3 regions of the Pseudomonas sp. Leaf127 genome follow, and region 3 is predicted to be linked to each of the others. Evidence: predicted binding sites of a transcription regulator. Region 3 holds the regulator's gene; each other region holds the start of a gene.
What was found. The regulator sigma-54, encoded in region 3, starts transcription at its own class of promoters, with help from an activator protein. The targets are predictions, from matches to a motif close to ANTGGCATNNANNTTGCTNT.

Region 1: a site for sigma-54 is predicted at 2,627-2,646, ahead of ASF84_RS10035 (ammonium transporter). Genes of this name have one in related genera too.
Region 2: a site for sigma-54 is predicted at 3,556-3,575, ahead of flgB (flagellar basal body rod protein FlgB). Genes of this name have one in related genera too.

The regions. Positions count from the first base shown of each region.
Region 1 is NZ_LMOA01000012.1:475,395-481,286, forward strand. It holds partial or broken gene ASF84_RS29675 (PAS domain-containing protein) at 410-709, shown strand; partial or broken gene ASF84_RS29680 (methyl-accepting chemotaxis protein) at 776-985, shown strand; gene ASF84_RS10035 (ammonium transporter) at 1,176-2,495, opposite strand; gene feaR (transcriptional regulator FeaR) at 2,902-3,867, opposite strand; gene ASF84_RS10045 (APC family permease) at 4,100-5,521, shown strand; gene ASF84_RS10050 (NAD(P)/FAD-dependent oxidoreductase) at 5,555-5,892, shown strand, end outside.
Region 2 is NZ_LMOA01000020.1:355,531-361,422, reverse strand. It holds gene ASF84_RS12310 (flagellar hook-basal body complex protein) at 1-344, opposite strand, end outside; gene flgE (flagellar hook protein FlgE) at 602-1,927, opposite strand; gene ASF84_RS12300 (flagellar hook assembly protein FlgD) at 1,956-2,639, opposite strand; gene flgC (flagellar basal body rod protein FlgC) at 2,654-3,097, opposite strand; gene flgB (flagellar basal body rod protein FlgB) at 3,101-3,511, opposite strand; gene cheR (protein-glutamate O-methyltransferase CheR) at 3,751-4,578, opposite strand; gene ASF84_RS12280 (chemotaxis protein CheV) at 4,671-5,603, opposite strand; gene flgA (flagellar basal body P-ring formation chaperone FlgA) at 5,683-5,892, shown strand, end outside.
Region 3 is NZ_LMOA01000001.1:114,107-119,998, reverse strand. It holds gene lptC (LPS export ABC transporter periplasmic protein LptC) at 1-377, shown strand, start outside; gene lptA (lipopolysaccharide transport periplasmic protein LptA) at 364-909, shown strand; gene lptB (LPS export ABC transporter ATP-binding protein) at 910-1,635, shown strand; gene ASF84_RS00495 (RNA polymerase factor sigma-54) at 1,795-3,303, shown strand; gene hpf (ribosome hibernation-promoting factor, HPF/YfiA family) at 3,424-3,732, shown strand; gene ptsN (PTS IIA-like nitrogen regulatory protein PtsN) at 3,744-4,208, shown strand; gene rapZ (RNase adapter RapZ) at 4,211-5,068, shown strand; gene ASF84_RS00475 (HPr family phosphocarrier protein) at 5,084-5,356, shown strand; gene ASF84_RS28905 (hypothetical protein) at 5,424-5,597, opposite strand; gene ASF84_RS00470 (superoxide dismutase) at 5,625-5,892, opposite strand, start outside.

The DNA of each region.
Region 1 (5,892 bases), on a different contig from region 3:
AGATTGGCCGATGTGGTTTTCCAACGCTTCTCGTGGCCTGGCCAATGAACTTGGCCTGTGGCTGGATCGCCTGCTGGACGAACAGGGCAGCCCCGCACCGGCCGCTGCGCCGCTGCGCGAGCACCCGCACTTGCAGGGCCGCCTGCAGCGCCTGCACCAGCGCTGGGCCGAACTGCAGCACATTCGCCAGGAGGCCCAGGCGCGCCCGGCACCGCCCTGCACCGAGGCCCAGTACGCTGAGCTGCAACGCCAGGTGGCGCAAGGCCTGGCCCACATTGCTGATCTTCAGGCCCGGCAGCACAGCGACGCCGCCCGGCTGGCGCAGTTGAGCGCCGAGCAGGCCGGCTGGGAGCAGGAGCGCCAGGTCTGGGAAGTCACCCGCAGCAGCCTCACCGAAGGCTGCTGGTCGATGAACGTGGTGGATGGCAATCCGGATCATCCGCACAACGTTATTCGTTGGTCAGAGCAGTTTCGCCAGTTGATCGGCCACGACGCCCGCTCGTTTCCCGATGGCTGGGACAGCTACTTTGCCGTGGTCAACAGCGACGACCTCAAGCAGGTCATGCACGCCTTCGACACCTCGATGAAGGCGCCGGGCGGCGATGACGGTTATGTCGTCGAATACCGCATGCGCCACAAGACCCGGGGCGAGCTGTGGTTCCGCGAGCGTGGCCGCAGTCTGCGCGACAGCCAGGGGCGGCTGTTGCATGTGGCCGGCGCGGTGCGCGAAATCAGCGACGAAAAGACCGCCGCCAGCCTGCACGCACGCGAGCAGGCCGGTATCCAGGCCACCTACGAAAACATTGCGCGCATTGCGGCGGTGATTCGCGGCATCGCCGAGCAGACCAACCTGCTGGCACTCAACGCCGCCATCGAAGCGGCCCGCGCCGGTGAACAAGGCAGGGGCTTTGCCGTGGTCGCCGATGAAGTGCGCAACCTGGCCCAGCGTACCCAGGAGTCGGTGCAGCAGATCCAGTCCATGCTGCAACAGCGGTAAGCCATACCTGCCGCCAAGGCGGCACGCCGTCACGCAACAAACATGGGACCGGTGTGTAGGAGCGCGCTTGCCCGCGACCGAGTGCGTAGCGCTCGCAAAAATTGTGTAGACGCTGAAAATTTACGACTGCTAACGCAGCCGGTCGCGGGCAGTGTGCCTGATGGGCATAGTGACCCCCTCAATTGGAATACTTGTAGCCCACCTCGCCATGCGCAGACAGGTCCAGCCCGTCGACCTCGGCGTCTTCATCGACGCGCAGCCCACCGCACAGCATCGCCGTGATCTTGAACGCCACCAGGCTGCTGAGCGCCGAGAACAGGATGCTGAACAATAGCGCCCCGCCATTGACCAGCAACTGGCTGACCAGGTCGCGGCCTTCGGCAAAGCCCTGGCCACCCAGGGCGGTCATTGCGAACACCGGGGTCAGCAGCCCGCCCAGGATACCGGCCACGCCATGCACGCCAAACACATCGAAGGCGTCGTCCAGGCCCAGCATCGGCTTGAGCTTTTCCACCGACCAGACGCACAAGGGGCCTGCAATGAAGCCCAGCACGATGGCGCCCATGGGCCCGACAAAACCACACGCGGGGGTGATCGCCACCAACCCGGCAATGGAGCCCGACACCGCCCCGAACAGGCTCGGCCGGCCACGGTGTTTCCACTCCACCAGCATCCAGCCCAGCGCACCGGCGCAACTGGCCAGCATGGTGTTGACCATCACCAGCATGGCAAAGCCGTTGACCGCCAGCACGCAACCGCCACAGAAACCCAGCCAGCCGACCCACAGCAGCGAGCCGCCGGTCATGGTCATGGTCATGTTGTGCGGCGCCAGCGCCGAGGTACCGAAGCCGCGACGCCGGCCGATCAGCCAGGCGCCGACCAGCGAAGCGATGCCGACGTTCAGGTGCACCACGTTGCCCCCGGCAAAGTCCTGCACGCCCAGGTTAAACACCCAGCCGCCACCCCAGGCCATGTGCGCCATCGGGATATAGTTAAGGGTGATCCACAGCGCCATGAACACCATCACCGCGGCAAACTTCATGCGCTCGGCAAACGCTCCGACAATGATGGCCGGGGTAATGGCGGCAAACAGCAGCATGAACAGAAAGTACAAATATTCAGGAATGGTTCCCACCACGGTATGAATGGTCACGCCTTGCAAGAACACTTTATCCAGATTGCCGATCACGGCATTCATCGAACCGCCATCGCCAAACACCAGGCTGTAGCCGTATACGGCAAAGATGATCGACATCAAGGCGGCGGTGCAGAACACCTGCATCATGACCGAGAGCACATTCTTGGTCCTGGCCATGCCGCCATAGAACAGCGCAAGACCGGGCAAGGTCATCAACAACACAATCAGCGAACACAGCGCCACAAAGGCGGTGTCGCCGCTATTGATGACCGGTGCGACTTCATCGGCGTACCCTGAAGAGCAAGCCATAACAAGGGGGAGGCCGCATAGGGTGCGGCCTGGGCGTGCGAGGCGGATCATGGCTGATAATCTCCAACGGTCTGAATAGGTGCCGGTAATGCCCAGGCAGGCCAAGGCATGACGACGCGCTGAACTACGCCGGAAGGATGAAAGTATTCATTCCTTTCGGGTAATTTATTTTCCTGTTGGGAATAGCAATTAGCTTGCCAGTGTCTCTGTATAACAAGTCTGAACCGCGTGTTGTCGACGCGGGCACGCTTTGAAGCGGCGGGCAACCGATTATGTGATCAGTGCAGAAAGGCGATAGGAAGCCGCGCACTTTCAACGGCAGAAAAACATGCACTGTTAAGGCTCATTTTCCTGCCGGCAGCGCCGTTATGGTTATAGCCACTAAGGAGTATTGCCGGTGAAGTCTGACTACGCCGTGGTTGAATAAACACATATTAAAAGGCCGGTAGCAACGGGGTCATACCGCCGCCATGGCGGTTTGCAATACGCTGTGTCGATAGTCGCTGGGTGACATGCCATAGGCATTTCTGAAGGCCCGGGAAAAGTGCCCCAGGTCCTTGAAGCCCCAGCGTATGGCTATATGGCTGATTTTCAGATCGCTGTGGGCGATGGCCTGGGCGCAGCGCTGCAGGCGACGTTCAAGAATGTAGCGGCCCACGCTCATGCCGGACCGGGTAAACAGGCGGTGCAGACTGCGCACCGACGTGCCGATGGCCGAGGCGATCTGCTCCGGGCACAGGGCCTCGTCGTCGAGATGGCGCTCGATCAGTGTGCGGGCCTTGACCAGCAGGGCAGGGCTGTCAGCCGGCTCACTGCTGTCATCCGTGGCCAGGGCCGGCCTGAGCAGCGCCAGAATCGCCTCCAGCACCGCCAGGGACTCTTGTCGGGCCAGCGTCGTGTTGTTCATCAACTGGTTGACCAGCATGGCGCTCATGGCGCCGATGGACGAGGTGGCCTCGATACGCTGGTTCAGCCGCACGTGCCGGGTCTTGAAGCGCTGCAGCAGCTCATCGCGCGGCAGGATGAACGACACCTGGTCGCTCAGGCCCTGAAAGTGAAAGTCGCTGGGCCGGGCCACGTCGAGCAGCACCAGGTCACCGCGTTGTAGGCGGGTCTGGGTCTCGGACTGGCAAATGACGGCCTCGCCACCGAGCTGCATCACCAGATAGAAAAAATCCTGGTCGTCGCGGCGGATGTCGCTGGCCCGGCGATACACCTGCGAGCAGTTGCTGGTAATGCGTGCGCCTTGCAGCGCGCACGATTCGCTGTCGACAGCGGTCACCGCGCCCTGAAAGGTGGTGATGTCCGAGTGGCAAGGCGGTTCGACATGAAAGATTCCGCAGCTTGAGGCCAGGCTGCCGTGCCAGACCTCGAACCCTTCGCGCCCCAGAAAGAGCTGCTCGTGCTGCAATGCGTGATTCATGATTCACCTCGGACCGGCAATGGGTCTGGTTTTTCTTATTAGAAGTAGCGAATGGTCGTATGAGCCGAGCGCAGGCGGTTAATTTACTAACATCTTAATGTTTGTATCAAGATTATTCATCAGGGCCGCCCCATGGCACGTTGAGCCAAGCGGTTGGCGCGCTCAACAGTGGTCGGCCCGCCACACAAGGCATCTAATCGGGGCTCATATTCATTGATGTGCAGGTCCTTCCATGCAAAACAATCATTCCGATCCGCACCTGCAAAAAAACCTGCGCTGGACAGATGCCTTTGCTCTGTCGATGGCCGTGTCGGGGTCGATCTTCGCCTCGTTCGGCTTTGCCCTGGGCGTACTCGGCCCGGTGAGCGCGTTGTTGCTCTGGGTGGGGTCGGCCGCCATCGGTGCCTGCCAGAACTGGATCTTTCTCGAAGTGGCGGCCATGTTCCCCGACAAACCCGGCGGCATCGCCATGATCGCCACCCAAGGCTGGCGGCGACGCTGCACCCTGGTCGGCCCGCTGGCGTCCTTTGGCTACTGGCTGGGTTGGTCGGCGGTGCTGTCGATCGTCAGTGTCAGTGCCGGGGCGCTGATCCAGGCGCAATGGTTCGCCACCCAGACCTGGACCCTCACGCTGGGACCGTTGACCGTGGGGCTGGCGCAATTGATCGGCGCTGGCCTGCTGGTGCTGTTCTGGCAGTTCAACCGGCTGGGCGTGCACATGGCCGCCTCGGTGTCCCGCTACATGGGGGCGCTGTTGTTGGTGCCGATCCTGGTGCTGGCGGTTTCTCCATTGTTCGGCGACGGCTGGAGCCTGGCGCGCTTTCAGCACGCCTTGGTCGAGCAACCGTTGAGCCTGGACTGGAGCGCCCTGCGCACGGCGCTGGTGTGGCTGTTTCTGGTCAGCTGGAGCGCCTACGGCACTGAAATGTGTGCCGCTTTCGGCCCTGAATACCGCAGCCAGCGCGACATGCGCCTGGCGCTGCTGACCTCCGGCGGCTACACCGTGGCAGTGTTCGCGGCCGTGGCTTTCGGGTTGGGTGGCATGGTCGACCGTGAAACGGCGCTGGCCAACCCCGGTGGCTTCTACATCGACGCCTTCAACGCCGTGCTGGGCAGCGGCTTCAGCGATTTCTTCGTCGCGGCCTTGTTGGCCGGGCTGTTCATGGGCCTCAATGCCGCCCTGGCCGACGGTTCGCGAGCGCTGTATGGCATGGCCCTCGAAGGCCTGACCATCCGCCAGTTGGGCGTGCTCAACAAGCATCAGGTGCCGGGCCGCTGCATGACCGCAGCGGTGGTCCTGAATCTGGTGATGATCTTCGTCCTGTCGTCACCACTGGCCATGCTGGTCACGGCCAATATCGGCTATCTGGTGGCCATCTTCTTTGCCCTGTCGGGTTTCCTGTGGCTGCGCCACGATGCGCCGGATCACCCGCGCCCGGTGCGGCTGGGACGTGGCTGGGTGCCGGTGGCCTGGGTGCTGAGCCTGTTCACCGCGTTGGTGGTGATCGTTGGCACCCTCTCGGCCGAGCTCACCGGCTATGGCGGCTGGCGTGAAGTGGCCACCGGTATCGGCATCCTGTTGTTGTCGCTGGTGCTGTACGCCGTGCGGCGCTTTCAGGACCGTGTGCCAGGCCGCAACGCCGTTTCCCGCTGATCGCGTACTGATAATCCGTGCAAGGTAAACCTTATGTTGTCTCTTGAAACGCCCACCACGTATTACACCGCCACCCGCAAATATGACCTCAGGTTCCCGGACCTGGAGCAGGACCTTGAAGCCGAGGTCGTGGTCATCGGCGGTGGTTTTTCAGGGATCAATACCGCCCTGGAGCTGGCCGAGCGCGGGGTGACCGACATTGTCCTGCTGGAGGCCCGCTACCTGGGCTTCGGCGGCTCCGGGCGCAATGGCGGGCATGTGATGGCCGGTATTGGCCATGACCTGGAAAAGATTCGCAAGGATGTCGGTGATGCCGGCTTGCAGGCGATCTTCGAGATCAGTGACCTGGGGTCGTCGATCATCCAGTCGCG
Region 2 (5,892 bases), on a different contig from region 3:
ATGAAGTCCTCGGCATCCTTGTGAAAGGCCCCGGCGCGGGTATAGGCCAGCGAGCCCTGTTCGCTGACCACGAAAAAACCGTTGCCCTGGATACGCATGTCCAACGGCGCGCCGGCACTGCTCATGGCCACGCCAGAGCTGAAGTTCTGCGCGATATTGGCCAGGCGCACCCCGTCACCTGCAGCGTTCTGGCCGCCACCCAATTGCGCGGCCGAATACAGGGCGGCAAATTCTGCCCGGGAAGACTTGAAGCCGACCGTGCCGACGTTGGCAATATTGTTACCCGCCACTTCAAGGCGCTTGTGGGCCGCGCGCAGCCCGCTCATGGCAACATTGAATGTCATGGAAACTCCTGAGCCGCCTGGCGCGGCCGTTCATTGAGAGGCTTGAGGGTTCGCTCTTCGGCACCGGCATTCGTCACGAATCACCCGGCCTGAACGCCTGCGAATTTCAGTCTCGCATCAATGAAAGTGGGAATTTCCACTGTTAAAAGTAGGAACTTTCCTGGGACTTTTAAGTTAACGACACCATCACATTTTTAATCCCCGGACGCAAAAAAGCCCCTGCAGGCAGGGGCTTTTCGAGACTCACGCAACAGACATTACATCTGGATGGTGGTCTGCAGGATGGTGCTCTGGGTGGAGATGGTCTTGGCGTTCGCCTGGTAGTTGCTTTGCGCCTTGATCAGCTCGACCAGCTCGGACGTCAGATCGACGTTGGACTCTTCCAGCGCCTGACCGGTGACATAGCCCAGGGTACCGGTTTGTGGCGCGCCACTGACCGGCACGCCCGACGAGAACGTCTCGCGCCAGTTGGTGCCACCGGCCGCTTCCAGGCCCTGCACGTTGGCGAAGGTGGTCAGCGAGACCTGGCCGATGACTTTCGACTGGCCGTTGGTGTAGGTGGCGAACAGGCTGCCGCTGGCGTCGACGCTCATGGCGCTGACTTGCCCGGTGGCATAGCCGTTCTGGGTCTGGCTGATCAGGCCGGACGCTGCGGCGGTCTGCTTGACGTTCGTCATGTCCAGCTTGATGCCGGTGGGCGAACCGGCAGCGCCGTTGGCGGCCCAGGTCGCGGTGGTGCCGGTGCCACTCTGTACGCCGGGGACCCAGCCATTGACCTGCAAGGTGCCGTCGGCATTGAGGGTCACGGCGCCCGAGGTGACCGGTGCACCGGTGCCCGAGTTGATCAGGTTACCGCTGGAATCAAAGGTCAGCTTGGTTTCAGTCGTGGTTGTCGTCGTCGGATCGGTGATGTTGCGACCGTTGACCAGACTGTGCATCGACCAGGTGTTGACGCCGGTCTTGACGAAGTAGTTTTCCAGCTTGTGCTCGTTACCCTGGGTGTCATAGATCGGGGTGTCGTACTTGAAGTTGTACGACTTGGTGTCGGTCGCGTCGAAGGTCGACAGCGTCGGCAGGGCAGTCGAGGAGTTCAGGTTCGCGGAGTTGGTGATCTGCGACGTGGTGTTGGGCACCAGGTTCGAGGTGTCAATGCGCATCCGGCCCAGCGTACCCACACCGATCGCGCCATTGCCGTCGACGTTGTAGCCCTGCAGGTTCATACCTTCGCTGTTGACGATGTAGCCTTCACGGTCAGTGTGGAACGCACCGGCACGGGTATAGAGCTTCTCGCCGTTGTTGGTCAGCATGAAGAAGCCGCTGCCGTTGATGGCCATGTCCAGGCTGTTGCCGGTACCGGTCGCCAGGTTGCCCTGGGTGAACTCCTGCGAGATAGCGCCGATGGCCACGCCGCTGCCGGTGCTGACGCCGCCGGAGGTGGCACGAATCGATTGGGCATACTGGTCGCGGAACTCGACACGCGACGACTTGAAGCCATTGGTGGCGACGTTGGCAATGTTGTTGCCGGTGACGTCAAGATGCTTGTTGGCCGCAAAGAGACCACTAAGACCGATATTGAAAGACATTTACAACTCCTCGCCGTCTGCCCGGCTCTTACAATCCGATGGTCTGTACTTTGGACAGGGCGATGCTGCTGCCGCCGGCCAGGTTAAGGGTCATGTCGCCGCCTGTGGTCGCGGTCGTCACACTGTTGACGGTGGCCGGCAGGTAGGTGCCCAGGGCGGTGCCCTCGCCATTGATCGACGCATTGACCTTGAAGGTGTAGTTGCCGGCCGGTGCTGCGCTGCCGTCATCCTTGATGCCGTCCCAGGTGAAGCTTTGGGTACCAACCGGCAAGGCGCCCAGGTCGACGGTGTCGGCCAGAGTGCCGTTGGCATCGTAGACACTGAGCGTGGTGCTGGTGGTGGTGGCCGGGACGACCACCGAACCGGTCAGGCCCTTGCCGGCATCAACGTGCACACTGCTGGCCTCGACAATCACCGAACGCCCGACCAGCGACGAGGCCTGCAGGGCCTGCGACGACTTGTAGATGGTGGCGATGGAATCGACCGTGCCGGTCAGGTTCTGCATGCTTTCCAGGCTGCTGAACTGCGCCAGCTGGGCCACGAACTGGGTGTTGTCCTGAGGATCCAGAGGGTTCTGGTTCTTCATCTGGGTCACCAGCAGTTGCAGGAACGCGTCCTTGCCCAGGGCACTGGTGCCGTCGTTGGTCTTGGTCTTGGTCGGGTTCTGCAGCGAATTGATGAATTTCGCCGATACATCGTTTTCAACAGCCATGGTTCATGCCCTCATTACTGACCCAGGGTCAGAACCTTCTGCATCATGGTTTTGGCGGTGTTCATGATTTCGACGTTGGTCTGGAACGAACGACTGGCGGAAATCATGTCGGCCATTTCTTCCACGACATTGACGTTGGGGTAGTAGACGTACCCGTTGCCGTCGGCAGAAGGATGATTGGGCTCGTAGCGGGCTTCAAGGTTGGAGGTGTCCTCGATGATGCCCGAGACCTGCACGCCCTGCCCGGCCTGACCCTGGTCCTGGAACAGGGAACCACCACCGATCGACTGCTGGCCTTCAAGCACGGTGGCGAACACCGGATGACGGGCACGATAGGTCTGGTCCATGCTCGACGACACGGTTTCAGCGTTGGCAATGTTACTGGCAGTGGTGTTCAGACGCGTGGTCTGGGCACTCATGGCGCTGCCGGCAATGTTGAAGACATTCGATAGCGACATGAATCACTCTCCGCGCAGGGCCGATACCAGCCCTTTGAACTTACTGTTGAGCAGCGTGAAGCTGGCCTGGAACGACATGGAGTTCTGGGTGTAACTGGCCTGCTCCACTTGCGAGTCGACGGTGTTCTGGTCCAGCGACGGCGCCGACGGGGTGCGATACAGCAGCACGCCCTCGTTGTCGCTGCCGCTGCCCTGAGCCTCGATATGGCGACCGTTGGTGGTGTTCATGGCGAACTGGCCCTTGTTGACCTTCTCGGTCTCGGCCGCCAGCACGGCAGAAAAATCCAGGTCACGCGCCTTGTAGCCCGGGGTATCGGCGTTGGAAATGTTGTTGGCCAACACCTCGGCCCGCTGGGCGCGGAAATTCAGGGCTTTTTCGTGGATGCCAAGTGCTTTATCGAAATTGATGCTCATGTCGGGAAACCTTTACCGGTTGACCTGATGTACGTATCACAGACAAAGCAATCGGCATGCCATGTTGTCGAACGCCATGTTTGCTAGGGTTTTGCCACGCACAGGCGGCAGGCATGCCAGAAAAGCGGCAAGGGATTACCGCCAGGAGGGAGGCGGCGGCAAGCGGAGTGTCGTTTTTTTGCCAGAAGATGGCACGAGGGTTGCCGCTGCGTGGCAGATCACGCAACGGCAAGGGCGGCTTATTTGGCCTTGTAGATGATGCCCGGGCTGCACTGGACCATCTGGTAATGATCCGGCAGGCCGTTAAGCGCTTCGGAAGCCCCCAGGAACAAATAGCCACCCGGCTTGAGCACACTGTGGATGCGCAGCAGGATGTCCTTCTTCACCTCGGCGGAAAAGTAGATCAGCACGTTGCGACAGAACACGATGTCGAACTTGCCCAGGCTGGCATAGCTGTCGAGCAGGTTGAACGAACGGAATTCGACCCGACTCTTGATCGGTGCCTTCACCGCCCAGCGCCCCGGCGTCTTGACGTCGAAGTACCGCTGCAGGCGTTCCGGCGACAGGCCGCGGCCGATGGCCAGGCTGTCGTATTCGCCGCTCTTGCAGTTATTGAGCATCAGGCTGGAAAGGTCGGTGGCCACGATCTGCACACCGGTCTTGAGCTGCCCCGGGTTACTACGCTCGAACTCGTCGATCGACATCGACAACGAGTACGGCTCCTGCCCGGAAGAACAGGCCGCCGACCAGATACGCAGGCGCTGGCCAGGGCTGGCCTTGATCTGCTCGGGCAAGACCTTGTTCTTGAGCACCTCGAACGGATAGGTGTCGCGAAACCACAGGGTTTCGTTGGTGGTCATTGCGTCGACCACCTGCTCGCGCAGCCCGCTGCGCGGCTGGGACTGCATGCGCTGCACCAGTTCGCCCAGGCTCTTGATGCCCTGCTGCTCCATCAGCTTGTTGAGGCGGCTGGAAACAAGGTACTGCTTGTTTTCACCCAGCAGGATGCCACAGGCTTTTTCCAGAAAGACCCGGAACTGTTCAAAATCCAAATTACCCGTAGACAAAAGTACCGCCTCTCAAATCATGTGAACGTGCAGGGTGCATGACCCTGGTGGGACGGCTCGCAGGTGCGCATGCAAGCCTGCGACCCACTTTGCTAGCTTTGGTCTGCTGCCTTGATCCGGGACACGACGCGTGCCGCCAGGTCATCGGGCCGGAATTTCGCCAGGAAATCATCGGCACCGACTTTTTTGACCATTGCCTGGTTGAACACCCCCGACAACGAAGTGTGCAGGGTGATGTGCATCTTGTTCATCCGCGGATCATTGCGTATGGCTGCCGTCAAGGTATAGCCATCCATCTCCGGCATTTCAATGTCGGAGATCATCATCAGGAATTCTTCTTCGGGTTTCTTGCCCTCGGCGATCAGCGCCAGCAGGTAATCGAGCGCCTGGCGACCATCATTGAGCGCGACCACTTCTACACCGACTGTTTCCAGGCAACGGCTGACCTGCTTGCGCGCCACGGACGAGTCGTCGACGGTCAGTACCCGCAGCGAGACAGCCTTATGATGAGTGTCTGCATCAATCACACCGACCGACACGGCTTCGGAGATCGGCGCCACCTCGGCCAGGATTTTCTCGACGTCGATGATTTCCACCAACTGATTGTCGACGCGCGTGACGGCGGTCAGGTAGTGGTCGCGACCAGTGCCCTTGGGTGGCGGATGAATCTCCTCCCAGTTCATGTTCACGATGCGTTCGACCGAATGCACCAGAAACCCCTGCACCTTGGTGTTGTACTCGGTGATGATGACGAAGGTGTTTTCCAGCGAGATCATCCCGGCGGAACCGGTGGCCATGGCCAGGTCCAGAATCGGAATCGTGCCACCGCGGATATTGGCCACACCACGCACGATCCTGCTCGATTTGGGCATGATGGTGAGTTTCGGGCATTGCAGTACTTCTTTGACCTTGAAAACGTTGATCCCGTAGAGCTGCTTGCCTTGCAGGCGAAACAGCAACAGCTCCAGGCGATTCTGACCAACCAGCTGCGTGCGCTGGTTTACCGAATCCATTACACCTGCCATGCCCTGCCCCCCTTACCTCAACCATCGATTACCACATGCCAGGGATGGCAAGCGGCACGAGCCTTGCTTTTTATACGTCATGAACGACAAGACGACAATTTTTCGACACGCCGCATTAGAAACCCGCCACTGGCTGGGCGCAATCGTCATGCTGTGCCTGTTGTGCACTGCAAATCCCGGTCGAGCCGAGAATTTCACACTGCCTGAACAGCTTATCGGCGTCACCGAGGGGTTTCTTGAGTACACCGTACAAGAGTATTTGGCGAGCAGCCAGATCGAGGGCCGCCAT
Region 3 (5,892 bases):
AAATGACGGCCGACAAGGTCGAACACGTCAAGGCCTCCGATGTCACCCTGCTGACCCGGCCGGACCTGCAGATGTACCGTGGCACGGCGTTCCCGTGGCACGTGCAGAGCGCACGCGGTGAAGTCTCACCCGGCGGCGAGCAGGTCGAGCTGATCGACGATGTGCGTGTATCGCGCACCGATGAAAAGAAACGTTCGACTGTCATTACCAGCACTCGAATGACCGTATTCCCACAGAAGCAATATGCGCAGACCGAGCAAGCCGTTAGAATCGACGCCGGCGGCGGTGTCACTACGGCCAAAGGGATGAAAGCGTATTTGAACGACGGCAGGATGGACCTGCTGTCCAACGTAAGAGGACAGTATGAGGCTCGTTAAAACTCTTCCTTTCTTGCTCGGCCTGGGCGCAGCACTGGGAAGCGCGAGCGCCTGGTCCCTGCCCACAGACCGTGACCAGCCGATTCATATCCAGTCGGACGATGCGCAGCTCGACGACAAGCAGGGTGTTGCCACCTACAAGGGCAATGTCATCATCACCCAGGGCTCGATGAAGATCACCGGCAACACCGTGACCATCACACGCAATGCCCAGGGCGAAGTCGATGTTTTCACCTCGGTCGGCAACCTGGCCTATTACGAGCAGAAGCCTTCGGCGACCAAGCCTATCGTCCAGGCCTATGCCGTGACCATCCAGTACAACGCGGGCCAGGACCGGATCACACTGATCGACAAGGCCAAGGTCATCAACGATGGCAACACCTCCGAAGGCGAAAAGATCGTCTACGACACCGTGCGCCAGATCGTCAGTGCAGGTCGCGCGACCGGCAGCAACGTGACGACGCCACGGCCACGGATCGACATGGTCATCCAGCCGAAAAAGAAAACCGAACCGCAGCAGAAGGCCCAGTAAATGGCAACGCTCAAAGCCCAGCACCTGGCCAAGAGTTACAAGAGTCGCCAGGTCGTACGCGATGTAAGCCTGTCGATCGACAGTGGCCAGATCGTCGGCCTGCTGGGCCCGAACGGTGCCGGCAAGACGACGTGTTTCTACATGATCGTCGGCCTGGTGCAGGCCGACCAGGGGCGCGTACTGATCGATGACCTGGATGTCAGCCACCAGCCGATGCACGGCCGGGCTCGCGCCGGTATTGGCTACCTGCCCCAGGAAGCCTCTATTTTTCGCAAGCTGACCGTGGCCGATAACATCATGGCCATCCTGGAAACCCGCAAGGAGCTCGACGGCGCGGCACGCCGCAAGGAGCTGGAAAACCTCTTGCAGGAGTTTCACATCACCCATATCCGCGACAGCCTGGGCATGAGCCTGTCCGGTGGCGAGCGGCGCCGTGTGGAAATTGCCCGGGCACTGGCCACTGCCCCCAAGTTCATCCTGCTGGACGAGCCCTTTGCCGGTGTCGACCCGATTTCGGTCGGCGATATCAAGCAGATCATTCATCACCTGAAGGCCAAGGGCATTGGCGTACTGATCACCGATCACAACGTCCGTGAAACCCTGGACATCTGCGAAACCGCCTACATCGTCAATGATGGACAGTTGATCGCCGAAGGCGATGCCGAGACCATCCTGGCCAACCAGTTGGTCAAAGAGGTCTACCTCGGACACGAGTTCCGCCTCTAGACCGACCACAATGACCATTGACAGCGGATTATTTGTCGTGGCGCTCTAGGCAAGCGCTTGAATTTCAGGCATATAACTTGCTTATAAAAGGCGGCGCCCAGGCGCCCTGTAGTGGATGGCGCACGCGCGCCGGCGAATGTAAGGTGTTGAGCCACTGCCATGAAACCATCGCTAGTCTTGAGAATGGGCCAGCAGCTGACGATGACACCGCAGCTGCAACAGGCTATCCGCTTACTCCAGTTGTCGACCCTGGACTTGCAGCAGGAAATCCAGGAAGCCCTGGAATCCAACCCCATGCTGGAACGCCAGGAAGAAGGCGACGATTTCGATAATTCCGACCCGATGGCGGACAATATCGAAAACAAGCCGGGCAACGAGCGTGAACACGAGCCCCAGGATTCGACCTATCAGGAATCGTCCGCACCCACCGTGGACAATCTTGAAGAAGGCGAATGGAACGAGCGCATCCCTAACGAACTGCCGGTCGACACGGCCTGGGAAGACATCTACCAGACCAGCGCCAGCAGCCTGCCCAGCAATGATGATGACGAGTGGGACTTCACCACCCGCACCTCTGTCGGTGAAAGCCTGCAGAGCCATCTGCTGTGGCAGCTCAACGTCGCGCCGATGTCCGACACCGACCGCCTCATTGCCGTCACCCTGATCGACTGCATCAACAATCAGGGGTATCTGGAAGAGTCGCTGGAAGAGCTGCTGGAAGCCTTCGATCCCGAACTGGACATCGAACGCGATGAAATCGAAGCCGTGCTGCATCGCATCCAGCAATTCGAACCGGCCGGCGTCGGCGCCCGTACCCTGAGCGAATGCCTGCTGCTGCAACTGCGCCAGATGCATGCCAGTACGCCCTGGCTGAGCGAAGCCCAGCGCCTGGTCACCGACTACATCGATCTGCTGGGCGGGCGCGACTACTCGCAACTGATGCGTCGCATGAAGCTCAAGGAAGATGACCTGCGCCAGGTCATCGAACTGGTCCAGAGCCTCAATCCACGGCCGGGCTCGCAGATCGAGTCCAGCGAGCCGGAATATGTCGTGCCCGATGTCATTGTGCGCAAGGACAGCGAACGCTGGCTGGTCGAACTGAACCAGGAAGCGGTGCCACGCTTGCGGGTCAACCCGCAGTACGCCGGTTTCGTGCGCCGCGCCGACACCAGCGCCGACAACACCTTCATGCGCAATCAGTTGCAGGAAGCCCGCTGGTTCATCAAGAGCCTGCAAAGCCGCAACGAAACACTGATGAAGGTGGCCACCCAGATCGTCGAGCACCAGCGCGGCTTTCTCGAATACGGCGACGAGGCCATGAAGCCACTGGTGTTGCATGACATCGCCGAAGCCGTGGGCATGCATGAATCGACCATTTCCCGGGTCACCACGCAGAAATTCATGCACACGCCGCGTGGCATATACGAACTGAAATACTTCTTTTCCAGCCACGTCAGCACCTCCGAAGGCGGCGAATGCTCGTCCACGGCCATTCGCGCGATTATCAAGAAACTGGTGGCGGCGGAAAATCAGAAAAAGCCATTGAGCGACAGCAAGATCGCTGGTTTACTGGAGGCACAAGGCATTCAAGTCGCCCGTCGCACAGTCGCCAAGTACCGCGAATCCCTCGGGATAGCGCCGTCCAGCGAGCGTAAGCGGCTGATGTAGCGGACGAAGCACCTGCAGGTGGCGTACCAGAGCTCACCGCTGCTTGCAGGCGCAGGCCACAGCGTTCCAGTGGCAGGTCACCGACCTGTCTCTTATGCACTGGCAAAGGGAGAAAGCTGTATGCAAGTCAATATCAGTGGACAACATCTGGAAGTGACCAAACCCCTTCGTGAGTATGTGGAGCTCAAACTCAAGAAGCTCGAAGGGCATTTCGACAAGATCACCAACGTCCAGGTCACGATGACGGTCGAGAAGCTGAAGCAGAAAATCGAAGCCACTTTGCATATTCATGGTGGGGAGGTCGTAGCCAACGCCGAACATGACGACATGTACGCGGCCATCGACCTGCTCACCGACAAGCTCGACAGACAATTGCTCAAGCACAAGGAAAAGCAGCAAAGCATCCTCAAGGGTGCGACAGCGCGCTGACATACCAACCCATGATTCGACTTGAAAACATACTGACCCCCGGCCGTTCCCTGGTGAACGTGCCGGGAGGCAGCAAGAAACGCGTGCTTGAACAGATCGCCAACCTCATCGGGCGTGAAGTACCCGCCCTGGACGCACAAGACGTATTTGAAAAACTGCTGGCCCGCGAAAAACTGGGCTCGACCGGCTTTGGCAATGGCATCGCCATTCCTCACTGCCGCCTGAATGACTGCGTAGAACCGGTCAGTGCGGTTCTGTTGCTCGACAAGGCAGTGGAGTTCGATGCTATCGACGGTGAGCCCGTCGACCTGCTGTTCGTACTGCTGGTACCACAGGCGGCCACGGACGAACATCTCAAGCTGCTGAGCCAGATTGCCGGCATGCTTGATCGCAGCGATGTACGCGACCAGTTGCGCAGCGCGAAAAGCAGTCAGGCGCTTTACGATTTAGTACTGGAAAAACTCAAAGGCCATTGAGCATGCGCATGATCATCGTCAGTGGCCGCTCAGGCTCAGGCAAGAGCACGGCACTCGACGTACTGGAAGACAATGGCTTCTACTGCGTCGATAACCTGCCGGCCGGCCTGTTGCCCGAACTGGCCGAGCGCGCCCTGCTCAACAGCGAGCAGGCCGAGCCGCTGCTGGCCGTGTCGATCGACGCGCGCAATATGCCCAGCCACCTGACCCGATTTCCGCAGATCCTCGACGAAGTCCGTGCCCGGCACATCTCTTGCGACGTGCTGTATCTGGACGCTGACGATGCCACGTTGCTCAAGCGCTTTTCCGAGACCCGTCGTCGTCACCCGTTGAGCAATGCACAGCGCTCGCTGGCCGAGGCCATCCGCGACGAGAGCCAACTGCTGGGGCCGATCATCGACCTGGCCGACCTGAAGATCAACACGACGCACCTGAACCTCTATCAGTTGCGTGACACCTTGAAGCTGCGCCTGTTGAACAAGCCCGAGCCCGGCACGGCCTTTCTCATCGAGTCGTTCGGCTTCAAGCGTGGCATGCCCGTGGACGCCGACCTGGTGTTCGATGTGCGCTGCCTGCCCAACCCGTACTGGAAGCCTGAACTGCGCGACCATTCAGGGCTTGAGCCCATAGTGGCCGAGTACCTGGCAGCGCAGCCTGATGTCGAGGAAATGTTCCAGGACATCTTCACCTACCTCAATAAATGGTTGCCGCGCTTCGCCGCCAGCAACCGTTCCTATGTGACCATTGCCATTGGCTGTACCGGCGGACACCACCGTTCGGTCTACCTGACCGAGCGCCTGGGCCAGGTTCTGCAACAATCACTCAAGAACGTCCAGGTTCGCCACCGCGACCTCAGCTGAAGGATTTCCACTGCGATGCCCGCTTGCCAGATCACCATCATCAACAAACTCGGCCTTCATGCCCGGGCCGCCGCCAAGTTTGTCGGCGTGGCCGGCAAGTTTCCCTGCCAGATCAGGATCGGTCGCACACCTGAAACGCTTATCGACGGCAAAAGCATCATGGGCGTCATGATGCTTGCGGCCGGCAAGGGCACCGAACTGCACGTGTCCGCCGAGGGCGACGATGCGGAACAGGCACTGCAAAGCATCGTCGAACTGATCAACAACAAGTTTGACGAGGGCGAGTAATACTGCAGCGCTGTTGATAGCAAAAAAGGGGCCCTGTTCACCAGGCGCCCCTTTTTTGTTTACCGTCTTAACCCAGGGTGCAGGCAGTCCCCTGCTCCAGGGTCCGTAGCCCACAAGGCTCCAGATCGAACCAGGCCAGCCCCTGGACCACCAGCAAACAGGTGCCGGCCAGCAGCAAGAGGCTGCCGACTATCAGGCGAAGCCTGCGTGCACGGCGGTTGATTGGTGTTAGTGAACGCATGAGGCACCCTGGATGGTGACGAATGAATCAGCCCTTGGCCGCCTGGTAGCGGCGAGCGACTTCATCCCAGTTGATGACATTGTAGAAAGCACCGATGTATTCGGCGCGACGGTTCTGGTACTTGAGGTAATAGGCATGTTCCCAGACGTCGAGGCCCAGAATTGGCGTATTGCCGTGCATTAACGGGCTGTCCTGGTTGGCGCTGTGCTCGACCACCAGTTTCTTCTCGGGGGTCACACTCAACCAGGCCCAGCCGCTGCCGAAACGTTTGACGGCCGCGTCGGTGAAGGCGGCC